Promicromonospora sukumoe: one gene and its partner. The main gene of each other region encodes a partner of the protein of the gene in region 2 in a complex. Links are inferred from orthologs where the notes say so. Each region holds a gene or a part of one and is shown on either strand. Other genes may lie near its edges.

Region 1 (7,063 bases), on a different replicon or contig from region 2:
CGCCGGGCACCCGGCGGCACACAGCAGGACGGGCCGCCCCCTGGTGTGGGGGCGGCCCGTCCGGCGCGGTTTCAGCGGTGCGTCACGGCTGCTGGTTGTTGACCGTGGCCGTCTCCAGGGCGCCCGCGGAGAGGTCGTGCTTCTTCAGGATCTCGGCGTAGGTGCCGTCGTCGATGAGGCTCTGGAGCGCGGCCTGGTAGGCCCGCACCATCTCGACGTCGCCCTTCAGGAACACGAAGCCCAGCGGCGTCGGGTTGATGATCTCGGTGTTGCCCACCTCGAAGATGTCGCCCGAGCCGACCTGCTTAGCGTTGTAGGCGCCGGTCGACCACTGGGTGAGCTCGGCGTCGGCCTTGCCTGCCTGTACCTGGGCGAGCGCGTCGGCGTCGGTGTCGAACTGCAGCACCTTGGCCGGCTTGGCCGCGCACTCCTTGGCGTTCAGCGCGGCGAGCGCGTCGGCCTGGGTCGAGCCGGTGAGCACGGCCACCACACGACCGCAGAGGTCGGCCAGGACCTTGATGCCCTCCGGGTTACCGGCCGGGACCATGATCGCGTCGCTGTCGTTGTAGTAGTCGACGAAGTCGTAGTCGATCTGGCGCTCGCTCGTGTCCGACATGGCGGCGGCGAGCGCGTTGACGTTGCTCGCGTAGAGCTCGCCCAGCAGCGAGTCGAACGGCATGTCCACGAAGTTGTACTTCAGCCCGAGCCGCTTCGATGCGGCGTCGAACAGGTCGATCTCGAAGCCGACGATGCGGCCGGCCTCGTTGGTGTACTCGAAGGGTGGGTAGCCCGACTCCGTGCCGACGGCGATGCGTGCCGACTCGGCCCGCAGCTCACCCGGCAGCATCGCGCGCAGCTCCGGGCGCACCTCCACCGCCTGCGTGGCACCCTCGGCCGGGTCGGAATCGGTCGCGCAGCCGGTCAGCAGGGCGCCGAGCGCGGTCGTCGCCGCGATCGAGGCGATGACCGCGCGTGCGCGGTGTCCACGCACGCGATGTCCGAGAGCCATGCGGTGTCCTCCACAAAACGACATGATGAGCGGGTTACGCGGGTGGAGCCTATACGGTCCGGGTCGTTTGCTGTGAATTCGAGTTTCACCTACTCCCACGGCAGCGACCCCGGCGTCACGAGCGTGTGCCGACCTTAGCGGCAGCCCCCACGTCCGCCAGAATCACGGCGTCGATGAGGCCGCGCGCCCACTCCAGCACCTCGGTCCCGCGCAGCGGGCGCCCGCCGATCCGCGCGGTGGTCGGGAACGGCACCAGGACCGCGCGGATGGCCGGCTTGAGGATGGTGCCCGGGTAGAGCCGCTTGAGGCGGAGCTGCGCCGACTCGGGCAGGTTCACCGGCGCGAACCGGATGTACTTGCCCTGCGCCGTGATGTCCGTGAGCTCGGCGTCGCGCGCGTGGTTGCGGAAGTCCGCGACGTCGAACAGCGCGGCGGCGACGTCGGGCAGCACGCCGTAACGGTCGGTGAGCTCGGCACGGACCTCCGCGAGCGCCCCGGCGTCGTGCGCGGTCGCGATCTTCTTGTAGGCCTCCAGCCGCAGCCGCTCGGTGGCGATGTAGGACTCGGGCAGGTGGGCGTCGACGGGCAGCTCGATGGTGACCTCGGGGGTCTCCTCCTCGCGGTCGCCGCGGAACGCGGACACGGCCTCGCCGACCATGCGGACGTAGAGGTCGAAGCCGACGCCGGCGATGTGCCCGGACTGCTCGCCGCCCAGCAGGTTGCCCGCGCCGCGGATCTCGAGGTCCTTCATGGCGATCTGCATGCCCGCGCCGAGGTCGGTGTGGGCGGCCATGGTGGCGAGCCGGTCGTGCGCCGTCTCGGTCAGGGGCTTCTCGGGCGGGTACAGGAAGTAGGCGTAGGCGCGCTCGCGCCCGCGGCCGACGCGGCCGCGGAGCTGGTGCAGCTGGGACAGGCCCAGCATGTCGGAGCGCTCCAGGATCAGGGTGTTGGCGTTGGAGATGTCCAGGCCGGTCTCGATGATCGTGGTGCAGACCAGGACGTCGAGCTCCTTCTCCCAGAAGGCGCGGATCACCTGGTCGAGCTGGTGCTCGCTCATCTTGCCGTGGGCCACGCCGATCCGGGCCTCGGGCACGAGCTCGGCGAGCCGGCCGGCGGCGCGCTGGATGGTCTCCACCTTGTTGTGCACGTAGAAGACCTGGCCCTCGCGCAGCAGCTCGCGCCGCAGGGCGGCCGCGATCTGCTTCTCCTCGTAGGCGCCCACGTAGGTGAGCACGGGGTGGCGCTCCTCCGGCGGGGTGGCCAGCGTGGACATCTCGCGGATGCCGGTGACCGCCATCTCCAGGGTGCGCGGGATGGGGGTGGCGGACATGGCGAGCACGTCGACGTTGGTGCGGAGCTGCTTGAGCGTCTCCTTGTGCTCGACGCCGAAGCGCTGCTCCTCGTCGATGACCACGAGGCCCAGGTCCTTGAAGGCGACGGAGCCGGTGATGAGGCGGTGCGTGCCGATGACGATGTCGACGCTGCCGTCCTTGAGGCCGGCGAGCGTCTCCTCGGAGTCCTTGGCGGACTGGAAGCGGCTGAGCGCACGCACGTTCACGGGGAACCCGGTGTACCGCTCGGAGAAGGTCTCGAAGTGCTGCTGCACCAGGAGCGTCGTGGGGACCAGGATGGCGACCTGCTTGCCGTCCTGCACGGCCTTGAAGGCCGCGCGGATGGCGATCTCCGTCTTGCCGTAGCCGACGTCGCCGCAGACCAGCCGGTCCATCGGCACGGACTTCTCCATGTCGGCCTTGACCTCGTCGATGGTCGCGAGCTGGTCGGGCGTCTCCACGTAGGCGAAGGCGTCCTCCAGCTCGCGCTGCCACGGGGTGTCGGGGCCGTAGGCGTGACCCTGCGTCGCCATGCGCGCGCTGTAGAGCCGGATCAGCTCGCTCGCGATCTCCTTGACGTGCTTGCGGGCCTTGGCCTTGGTGTTCTTCCAGTCGGCGCCGCCCATCTTGGACAGCGACGGCGACTCTCCGCCCGTGTACTTGGTGACCTGGTCGAGCTGGTCGGTGGGCACGAAGAGCCGGTCACCCGGCTGGCCGCGCTTGCTGCTCGCGTACTCGATCACGAGGTACTCGCGGGTGGCCCGGTTGCCGCCGGTGCCCATGGTGCGCTGCGCCATCTCGACGAACCGGCCGACGCCGTGCTGCTCGTGCACCACGAAGTCGTCGGCCTTGAGCTGGAGCGGGTCCACGACGTTGCGGCGCCGGCTGGGCATCTTGCGCATGTCGCGCGTGCCCGAGCCGGCGCGCCCGGTCAGGTCCTGCTCGGAGAAGACCGCGAGCTGGAGGTCGGGCGCCACGAAGCCCTTGCCGACGCCGCCCGCGAGCACGTGCACGACGCCGGGCTCGGGCTCCTCCTCCAGCGACACCGCGAGCCGGGCCGCGGTGCCGGCCGCGGAGAGCTGCTCGGTCATGCGCTTGGCCGGCCCGTGGCCCTCGGTGGTCAGCACGAGCCGCCAGCTCGCGACCTGCAGCCCGTGCACGTCGTCCAGGGCGCGGGCGAGGTCGCCGCGGTAGGACTCGACGTCGCGCGCGCTGACGGTGAGCACGGTCTCGTCGGCGCCCGACGACGCGTCGTCCGACCCGTCGGTGAGCTCGGTGTCCTGCGTGAAGGCGGACAGGGTCCACCAGCCCAGGCCGCGCCGGGCCGCGATCTCGCGCACCTCGGCGAAGGTCTCGAAGGACGCCGCGGACAGGTCGATCGGGGCCGCCCCGCCGGCCACCGCGCCGGTCCAGGCGGCGGCCAGGAACTCCTCGGTGGTCGCCACCAGGTCGTGGGCGCGGCGCCGCACGCGCTCGGGCTCGTTCACCACGAGCAGCGCGTCGTCGGGCACCAGCTCCAGGACGGGGACCATGCGGTCCACCAGCACCGGCGCGAGCGACTCCATGCCCTCGACGGCCACGCCGGCGGAGAGCTTGTCGAGCATCTCGACCGCGCCCGGCAGGGTCTCCACGAGGTCGGCGGCGCGGGCCCGCACGGCGTCGGTCAGCAGGATCTCGCGGCACGGCGGGGCCCAGACGCCGTGCTCGGCGATCTCCAGGCTGCGCTGGTCGGCCACGGCGAACCAACGGATCTCCGTGACCTCGTCGCCCCAGAACTCGCACCGCAGCGGGTGGTCCTCGGTGGGCGGGAAGATGTCCAGGATGCCGCCGCGCACCGCGAACTCGCCGCGCCGCTCCACCATGTCGACCCGCGTGTACGCGGCGGCGGTGAGCCGCTCGGCGACGTCGGTCAGGTCGGCGGTGGTGCCGGTCTCGAGCTGGACGGGCGCCAGCTCCCCCAGCCCCTCGACGACCGGCTGGAGCAGGGCGCGCACCGGCATCACCAGGAGCCGGATCGTGCTCGCCTGGCCGTGCCCCTCGGCCGGGTGCGCGAGCCGGCGGAACACCGCGAGCCGCTTGGCCACGGTGTCCGCGCGCGGGCTGAGCCGCTCGTGCGGCAGGGTCTCCCAGGCGGGGAGCACGGCGACCTCGTCGCCCCGGTCCTCGGGGAGGTAGCCGCGCAGGCTCGCGGCCAGGTCGTCGGCCTCGCGGCCCGTCGCCGTCACCACCACCAGGGGGCGCTGCTCGGACGCCGCCACCAGCAGGGGCGGGCGTACGCCCACCGGGCCCACCACGTCCACGAAGCCGCGGGCGCGCACGTGCTCCACGGCGGCGGACGCGCCGGGATCACGCAGAAGAGTGGGGAGCAGGCCGGTGAGGTTCATGGGTTCTGTCCTTCGAGGGCGCACGACGACGGGCCCTTCACGGGCACGACCCGGGGTAGGGGCATGGGTGAGGGGCTGGGTCCCAGGCTACTCCTGGGCACTGACACCGCTCTGGCCGTGCCTTCCGTCCCGCTCTGTCCTACGATGACCGGCGATGTTCACCCCCTCCGGTACCCCGCGGCACGGCACACCCGCCCCGGGACGCGCCGCCGCGCCCCGCTCCGCCGTCCGGCTCGACTGGCCCGACGCCGCGCGCGGCCTGGCCATCGGGCTGGTGGTGCTCTACCACGCGACCAACTGGACGTGGTCGACGGGCTACGAGGTGAGCGTGCTGCGCGAGGTGAACGAGACGCTGCGCAGCCTGCGGATGCCGCTGTTCTTCGCCGTCGCCGGGATGTTCGCCGGCAAGTGGACGACCGTGCCGTGGTCCCGGCTGGCCCGCGGCAAGCTCCTGTACTTCGCCTGGGTGTTCGTGCTCTGGGAGCCCATCTCCCTGGTGGTCCGCCTGGTCACGGGCTACTACCAGGTGGCCGACGCCGACTGGGGCATCCTCGCGGACGAGCTCACCTGGTCGCTGCTGGCCCCCCGGTCGGAGCTCTGGTTCCTCTGGACGCTGGCCGCGTTCTTCGTGGTCGCGCGGGCGCTGCGCCGGGTGCCCTGGTGGGTGCAGCTCCTCGCGGCCGCGGCCGTCAGCGGGTGGGCGCTGGCCGGCTGGGAGCCGGAGAGCATCGCGTGGCGGGGCACGGCCCAGTTCGCCGTGTTCTTCCTCGCGGGCCTGCACCTGCGGCCGTGGCTCGAACGGTTCGCCGAGCGGGTCACGTGGCTCTGGGCAGTGGGCGCCGTGGCCCTGTGGCTCGGCATCCAGGTCACGGTGCGCCAGCTCGGCCTCGCCGACATGCCCGGCCTCTACCTCCTGGCCAACGTCGCCGGCGTGCCGGCCGGGGTGGCCGTGAGCGTGCTGGCCTCCCGCGTGCCGGGCGCGCTCGGGCTGCGCTGGCTCGGCGCGCGCACGCTGCCGGTCTTCGTCACCCACACCTCCGTGGTGCTCTACCTGCTTTTCCTGCTCTACAGCAACGGGATCTGGGTGCCCGCACCGCAGTCGCAGGTGCTGCCGGTGCTGCTCTGGGCGGCGGCGATCGCCGTCGGCCTGGGCCTGGGCGCGCTGGCCCCCCGGATCGGCCTGCGCTGGCTGTTCGCCCCGCCCGAGTGGCTAACGGGCCGCTGAGCGCCGCTGAGCGCCCCGTGTCAGACCCACAGGTCCCCCGGGTGACCTGTGGGTCTGACACGTCTAGGGCCGCCCCGCCTCACCCGGGTGAGAAACGCAGTTCACCCCTGTCTGACCAGTCCTGACCTGGGACCCCGGTCGTAGCCTGAGCGACATGTCAGGGCTCCTCCGCGCTGCTCCGGGAGGGACCGGCACACAGGCCGGAAATCCGTCCCCCGACCGGCCGGGCACACGACCACCCGCTCGGCAGGACGCCGCGCGCCGCCGTACCGGGCGGGTCTCGTCGACCGTCGTGACCCTCGGTGTGGTGAGCTTCCTGACGGATGTCTCGTCCGAGGCGGTCACCGCGATCCTGCCGCTTTACGTCACGGCGGCGCTCGGCCTGTCCGTGGTCGCGTACGGCGTGGTCGACGGCCTCGTGCAGGGCGCCGGCGCGCTGGTCCGGGTGGCCGGCGGCTGGGCCGCCGACCGTACCGACCGGCCCAAGTGGGTCGCCGCCGTCGGCTACGGGCTGTCCGCCCTGACCCGGGTCGGCCTGCTGTTCGCCGCGGGACTGCCCGCCATCGCGAGCCTGGTCGTCACGGACCGCGTGGGCAAGGGCATCCGCACGGCCCCGCGCGACGCCCTGATCGCGGCGTCGGCCAACCCGCGCAACCTCGGGCGCTCCTTCGGCGTGCACCGGGCCCTGGACACGGCGGGGGCCGCTCTCGGCCCGCTGCTCGCGTTCATCGTGCTCTGGGCCATCCCGGACGGGTACACCACGGTCTTCGTGATCTCGCTGGGCGCCGCGGTGCTCGGCGTCGGCGCCCTCGTGCTCCTGGTCCCCGACCTGCGGCCCCGGCAGGCGGCCTGGCTGAAGACCCACCGCACCCGCGAGACCCGCGGGCTGCCCAAGTGCAAGGGCTGCACGTGCGACGCGCCCGGCGGCCTGGAGCTCGCCGGACGGCCGTTCTCGTGGAGCTTCCTGCGCGGCGGCGCCACGGTGCGCCTCCTCGTCGTCGCCGGGCTGCTCGGCCTGCTGACCGTGGGCGACGGGTTCGTCTACCTCGCCCTGCAGGACCGGGACGGGTTCGCGACCCAGTGGTTCCCGCTCCTGTACGTCGGCACGAACGCC
Region 2 (6,386 bases):
GTGGTCTCCTCCGCGGAGCCGTACACCTGCTGCAGCAGGTGCTCCACGAGCTCGCCGTCGCTGATGTCCTCGACCTTCTCGACCACCCAGCCGCGCTGGCCGCGGATGCGGCCCCCGCGCACGTGGAACACCTGCACGGCGGCCTCCAGCTCGTCGCCGACCAGCGCGAACACGTCCGCGTCGGTGGCGTCGCCGAGCACGACGGCGTTCTTCTCGGTCGCGCGGCGCAGCGCCTCGATGTCGTCGCGCAGGCGGGCGGCCTGCTCGTACTCCATCTCGGCGGCGGCCTCCTGCATGCGCTTGGTCAGCCGGCGCTCGAACTTGGCGGTGTCGCCCGCCATGAAGTCGCAGAAGTCCAGGACCAGGGCGCGGTGGTCGTCCACGCTGATCTTGCCCACGCAGGGCGCGGAACACTTGTCGATGTACCCGAGCAGGCACGGCCGCCCCGACTGGCCGGCGCGCTTGTAGACGCCCGCCGAGCAGGTGCGGATCGGGAACACCCGCAGCAGCAGGTCGAGGGTCTCCCGGATGGCCCAGGCGTGCCCGTAGGGCCCGAAGTACCGGGTGCCCTTGCGCTTGGCGCCCCGCATGACCTGGGCGCGCGGCACCTCCTCGCCGAGGGTCACGGCGAGGTACGGGTAGGACTTGTCGTCCCGGTACTTCACGTTGAACCGCGGGTCGTACTGCTGGATCCAGGTGAACTCCAGCGCGAGCGCCTCGACCTCGGTGCCCACCACCGTCCACTCGACCGACGCCGCGGTGGTCACCATCCGCTGCGTGCGCTCGTGCAGGTGCGCCACGTCCTGGAAGTAGTTCGCCAGGCGCTGGCGCAGGTTCTTCGCCTTGCCCACGTAGATGACCCGGCCGTGCTCGTCGCGGAACCGGTAGACACCGGGCGCGGTCGGGATCTCTCCCGGCTTGGGTCGATAGGTCGCTGGATCCGCCATTCCCCCAACCTATGCGCTACCACTGACACACAGTGATCGAGGCGACCGTGTCAGACGTACAGGTCACCCGGGGGACCTGTAGGTCTGACACGTCAGGTCAGGCGGAGACGGCGAGCGGCACGGCGGCGACGTGGACCGGGAAGTTCACCGACCGCGAGATGAAGCACATCGCGTGCGCCTTGTGGTGCAGGGCGGCCACGTGCTCGTCCGTCGCGAGCTCGCCAGGGTCCGCCACGACCTTCGGGTGCAGCGTGACGTCCGAGAAGGCGCCCTCGCCCCGCGACTCGACGCGCATGGTGCCCGTCGCCGCGTCCGTGTACTCCCGCACGACCAGCCCCGACTCCGCCGCCAGGTGCAGGAACCACAGCATGTGGCACTGGCTCAGGCTGACGACGAACAGCTCCTCGGGGTTGTACCGGCCCGGGTCTCCCCGGAACGCCGGGTCCGCCGAGCCCAGGAGGGGCGGCTTGTGGGCTAGGTCGATCTCGTGGTCGCGCGAGTACGCGGTGTACGACGACGTACCCGTGTCCCCCGCGCCGGTCCACCGCACCGTCACGGCGTAGTCATGCGTCGCTCCGCTCATGTGGCCCACCCTAGGGGTCACCCGGCCGGGAGGCCATCACGCACGCGTGACGGCCTCCCGGGTGCTTCGGACGGAGCCTTCCTCAGGCCGACGCCGCTGCCTTCGCCCGGCTGGTCTTCTTCGCCGGGGCCTTGCGCTTGGCGGCGCCGTTCGTCGCCGGCAGCACCGGGACCTCCCCGGCGCGGGCGTGTCCGTCGAGGATCTCCGCGAGGTACGTGCCGGTGTGGCTCTCCGGAACCTCCGCGACGGCCTCGGGCGTGCCCTGCGCGACGACGTTGCCGCCACCGCTGCCGCCCTCCGGGCCCATGTCGATGACCCAGTCGGCGTTCTTGATGACGTCGAGGTTGTGCTCGATGACGATCACCGTGTTGCCCTTGTCGGCCAGCGACTGGAGCACGCCGAGCAGCCGGCGCACGTCCTCGAAGTGCAGGCCCGTGGTCGGCTCGTCCAGCACGTAGGCCGAGCGGCCCGACGACCGCTTCTGCAGCTCCGCCGCGAGCTTGACGCGCTGCGCCTCGCCGCCCGACAGGGTGGGCGCGGGCTGGCCGAGACGCACGTACCCGAGGCCGACGTCGACGAGGGTGGACAGGTGCCGCGAGATGGCCGGGAACGCCTTGAAGAACTCCGCGGCCTCCTCGATCGGCATGTCCAGCACGTCGGCGACCGTCTTGCCCTTGAAGTGCACCTCGAGCGTCTCGCGGTTGTAACGCGCGCCGTGGCAGACCTCGCACGGCACGTAGACGTCCGGCAGGAAGTTCATCTCGATCTTGATGGTGCCGTCGCCCGCGCACGCCTCGCAGCGCCCGCCCTTGACGTTGAACGAGAAGCGGCCCGGCCCGTAGCCGCGCACCTTGGCCTCCTCGGTCTCCGCGAAGATCTTGCGGATGCGGTCCCAGACGCCGGTGTACGTCGCGGGGTTGGACCGCGGCGTGCGGCCGATCGGACCCTGGTCGACGTGGACCACCTTGTCGAGGTTGTCCAGGCCGGTCACGCGCTTGTGCCGTCCGGCCACCCGGCGGGCACCGTTGAGCTGGTTCGCCATGACCGTGTAGAGGATCGAGTTCACCAGCGTCGACTTGCCCGATCCCGAGACGCCCGACACGACGGTCAGCACGCCGAGCGGGAACGACACGTCGACGCCCCGCAGGTTGTTCTCGTGCGCGCCCACGACCGTGACCTGGCGGTCCTTGTCGATCGCCCGCCGCTGCGCCGGGACCGGGATGGAGCGCCGCCCGGCCAGGTAGGCGCCCGTGAGCGAGTCCTTCTGCTCCAGCAGCCCGGCGTAGTCGCCCGAGTGGATGACGTGGCCGCCGTGCTCGCCCGCGCCCGGGCCGATGTCGACGATCCAGTCGGCGGCGCGGATCGTGTCCTCGTCGTGCTCGACGACGATCAGCGTGTTGCCCAGGTCCCGCAGCCGGGTGAGCGTGTCGATGAGCCGGCGGTTGTCGCGCTGGTGCAGGCCGATCGACGGCTCGTCCAGCACGTACAGGACGCCGACCAGGCCGGAGCCGATCTGGGTGGCGAGCCGGATGCGCTGCGCCTCGCCGCCCGACAGCGTGCCCGCGGGCCGCTCCAGCGTCAGGTAGTGCAGCCCGACGTCGAGCAGGAAGCCCAGGCGCGCGTGGATCTCCTTGAGCACCTCCGTGGCGATCTGCGCCTCGCGGACGCCGAGCTCGATGCCCTTGAGGAACTCCGCGGCCTCGCCCACCGGGAGTCGGCAGACGTCGGCGATGGACAGGCCGTCCACCTTGACCGCGAGCACCTCCGGCTTGAGCCGGGCGCCGCCGCAGGTCGGGCACGGGACCTCACGCATGTAGGCCTCGTACTTCTCCTTCGACCAGTCGGAGTCGGTCTCGCGGTGCCGGCGCTCCAGGAACGTCACGGCGCCCTCGAACCCGGTCGAGTACTGCCGCTCGCGGCCCCAGCGGTTCTTGTACTTGACGTGCACCTTGTGGTCGCGCCCGTGCAGGATCGCCTGCTGGGCCCGCGCCGGCAGCGCGCGCCACGGCACGTCCATGGAGAACTTCATCTCCTCGGCGAGCGCGGACAGCACCCGCTCGAAGTACTCCGACGACGTCTGCGCCCACGGGGCGACGGCGCCGCCGCGCAGCGTCTGCTCGTCGTCGGGGACGATCAGGTCCGGGTCGACCTCCAGGCGGAAGCCGATGCCGGTGCACTCGGGGCACGCGCCGTAGGGCGCGTTGAACGAGAAGGTCCGCGGCTCGATCTCGTCGAGAGCCAGCGGGTGCTCGTTGGGGCAGGCGCGGTTCTCGGAGAACTTGCGGGTGCGCGTGACGTCGTCGATGTCGGCGTCGACCAGCTCGATCATCACGAGGCCGCCCGCCAGCGCGAGCGCGGTCTCCACCGAGTCGGTGAGCCGGCGCTGCACGCCGTCGCGCGCGACGAGGCGGTCCACGACCACCTCGATGTCGTGCTTGAGCTTCTTCTCCAGGGTGGGCGGGTCGGTGAGCTGCACGACCTCGCCGTCGACCCGGGCGCGGGAGAAGCCCTTGGCCTGAAGCTCCTTGAACAGGTCCGCGTACTCGCCCTTGCGGCCGCGCACGACGGGCGCGAGCACCTGGTAGCGGGTGTTCTCGGGCAGCTCGAGGATCTGGTCCACGATCTGCTGCGGCGTCTGCGACTGCACCTTCTCGCCGCACACCGGGCAGAACTGCGTGCCGGCGCGCGCGTAGAGCAGGCGCAGGTAGTCGTAGACCTCGGTGATGGTGCCGACGGTGGACCGCGGGTTGCGGTTGGTCGACTTCTGGTCGATCGACACCGCGGGCGACAGGCCCTCGATGAAGTCGACGTCGGGCTTGTCCATCTGGCCCAGGAACTGCCGCGCGTACGCGGACAGGGACTCGACGTACCGGCGCTGACCCTCGGCGAAGATCGTGTCGAACGCGAGCGACGACTTGCCCGAGCCGGAGAGCCCTGTGAAGACGATCAGACGGTCCCGGGGGAGGTCCAGATCGACGTTCTTGAGGTTGTGCTCACGGGCACCGGAGACGACGAGACGATTGCTCACAGAGGCATCCTAGGGCGGACCACCGACATTCGCACGGGTGTTCTACGGATCAGTCTGGGAGACTCGTCACACCCGCGGCGTTCAGCGGATCGCGCGGCCGTCGACGGCGCCGGAGCGGCGCACGCGAGCCTGCAGGTCCAGGGCTCGCAGGAGGTCCTGCTCGTGGGCGTAGGAGCCGTCGACGAGCCGACGACGGACATTCACGACCTCCTGCGCGTACTCGGCAGCGGGGTCCGACATGCCGAGGTCGAGGTGCACCGAGACGAGGTTCGTCAGCGCGGCCGCGAGGCCCGGCAGGTGCACGTCGGGGCTGTGCCGCGCGAGCTCCCGGCGCAGGCGCACGGCCTCCGTCGTCGGCTCGACGCCCTCCTCGGGACGGCCCGCGTCGATGAGCGCGGCGCCGAGGTTCAGCAGCGCGTCGGCGAGGGCGGGCTCGAACCGGCCGGCGTCGTCGGTGGCGAGGAGGCGCAGCAGGTCCACGGCCTCCTTGGTGGGCGCCACGGCGTCGTCCGCCCGGCCCAGCTCGGCGTAGAGCACCCCGAGGTTGGACAGGGAGTGCGCCAGGTGCTCCTCGCCGGGCTGGCCGTCCTTGGCCAGGCCCCGCCGGATGGCGACCGCCTCCCGCTCCAGCGGCAGGGCCTCCTCCGGCTCACCGGCCCGCGAGTGCGTGACCGCGAGGTTGGACAGCGAGGCCGCGAGCATCCGGCGGTACCGCGCCGGCTGCTCGCGGGCCAGCCGGCGGCGCAGCAGCACCGCCTCCCGCTCCAGGGCGATCGCCTCGTCGAGGTCCCCGAGGCGGGAGCGCACCGCGCCCAGCGACGCGAGCGTGTAGGCGAGCGTCCAGGTGTGCGTGGCGGGGTTCTCGCGGGTCAGCTCGCGCCGCACGGCGGCGGCCTCGGCCAGCGGCGCGACCGCCTCGTGGTCCCGGCCCAGCGCGGCGTAGGCGTTGGCCAGGTTGGTGAGCGCGAACCCGAGCTCGTTGCGGTGCCGCTTCGGGGCCTGCAGCACCATCTGGCGGCTGAGCTCCACGGCCTCCAGGGCGAACGGCAGGGCCTCCGGCGGGCGGCTCTCGGTCAGCGTCACCGAACGGTTGGACAGCGCCGTGCTCAGGAACACCGACCACTGCCGCGGGTCGCGCTCCACCAGGTCGCGCAGGATCGGGAGCATCTCGGCGAAGGACTCGTCCTCGTCCTGCGGCGTGCCGATGTCGTTCTGCGCGACGTTCAGGCTGATCAGGACGCGCGCCTTCTCCGCGTCGCACCAGCCCCGGTCGCGCTCGGGGGCCGCCCGGCACAGCTCGACCGCCTCCTGGTGCGCCACGAGCGCGTCCCGGGCGTTGCCGGCGCGCCAGCGCGCGCTGCCCAGCACGTTGACCGCCGAGACCAGCGCGGTGCGGTAGCGGTCCGGGTCACCGGCCGCGATGCGCCGCCACGCCTCGACGCCGGCCTCCAGGATCTGCAGCGACTCGCTCACGCGCGCCACGTCCCGCAGCGCGGTGCCGAGGTCGACCAGGGCCTCCGCCCGGCCCACGGCGTCCTTCGCGGTCGCGACCAGCCGCTCGCCGCGCACCACGTCGTCGACCGAGGCGTCGACGACGGAGCGCTGCTTGAGCAGGAAGGCGGTGCGCAGGGTGCGCGGGTCGTCGCCCGCGGAGTCGGCGGCCCGGCGCAGGAGCTCTGCGGCCAGCGCGGTCGCGGCCGGCAGCTCGGACAGCTCGACCTCCAGCCGCCGCGCGACCCGCACCACGCGCAGCGCGGCCTTCCGGGACAGCCCCCACGTGCACGAGCCGACCATCGACACCGACCGGCCGAGCCGGTCCACGACGAGC

The links.
Region 1: the proteins of uvrA (region 2) and mfd are in contact, whole or in part, in a crystal structure (PDB 4DFC), measured with the Escherichia coli proteins. The link is inferred for Promicromonospora sukumoe from one-to-one orthologs.

The regions. Positions count from the first base shown.
Region 1 is NZ_JACGWV010000002.1:771,762-778,824, forward strand. What follows is about bases 925-5,117. They hold mfd (transcription-repair coupling factor), read right to left. Parts: upstream 4,725-5,117; coding sequence 1,125-4,724; downstream 925-1,124. Other genes in these bases: FHX71_RS20435 (ABC transporter substrate-binding protein), read right to left, coding at 925-1,009; FHX71_RS20445 (acyltransferase family protein), read left to right, coding at 4,879-5,117. In the rest of the region: more of FHX71_RS20435, read right to left, coding at 83-924; more of FHX71_RS20445, read left to right, coding at 5,118-5,949; FHX71_RS20450 (MFS transporter), read left to right, coding at 6,257-7,063. UniProt on the Escherichia coli protein: Couples transcription and DNA repair by recognizing RNA polymerase (RNAP) stalled at DNA lesions. Mediates ATP-dependent release of RNAP and its truncated transcript from the DNA, and recruitment of nucleotide excision repair machinery to the damaged site.
Region 2 is NZ_JACGWV010000001.1:2,887,437-2,893,822, forward strand. The notes cover bases 1,413-4,928. They hold uvrA (excinuclease ABC subunit UvrA), read right to left. Parts: upstream 4,559-4,928; coding sequence 1,613-4,558; downstream 1,413-1,612. Other genes in these bases: FHX71_RS12810 (OsmC family protein), read right to left, coding at 1,413-1,530; FHX71_RS30040 (tetratricopeptide repeat protein), read right to left, coding at 4,640-4,928. Outside these bases: excinuclease ABC subunit UvrC, read right to left, coding at 1-947; more of FHX71_RS12810, read right to left, coding at 1,045-1,412; more of FHX71_RS30040, read right to left, coding at 4,929-6,386. UniProt on the Escherichia coli protein: The UvrABC repair system catalyzes the recognition and processing of DNA lesions. UvrA is an ATPase and a DNA-binding protein. A damage recognition complex composed of 2 UvrA and 2 UvrB subunits scans DNA for abnormalities.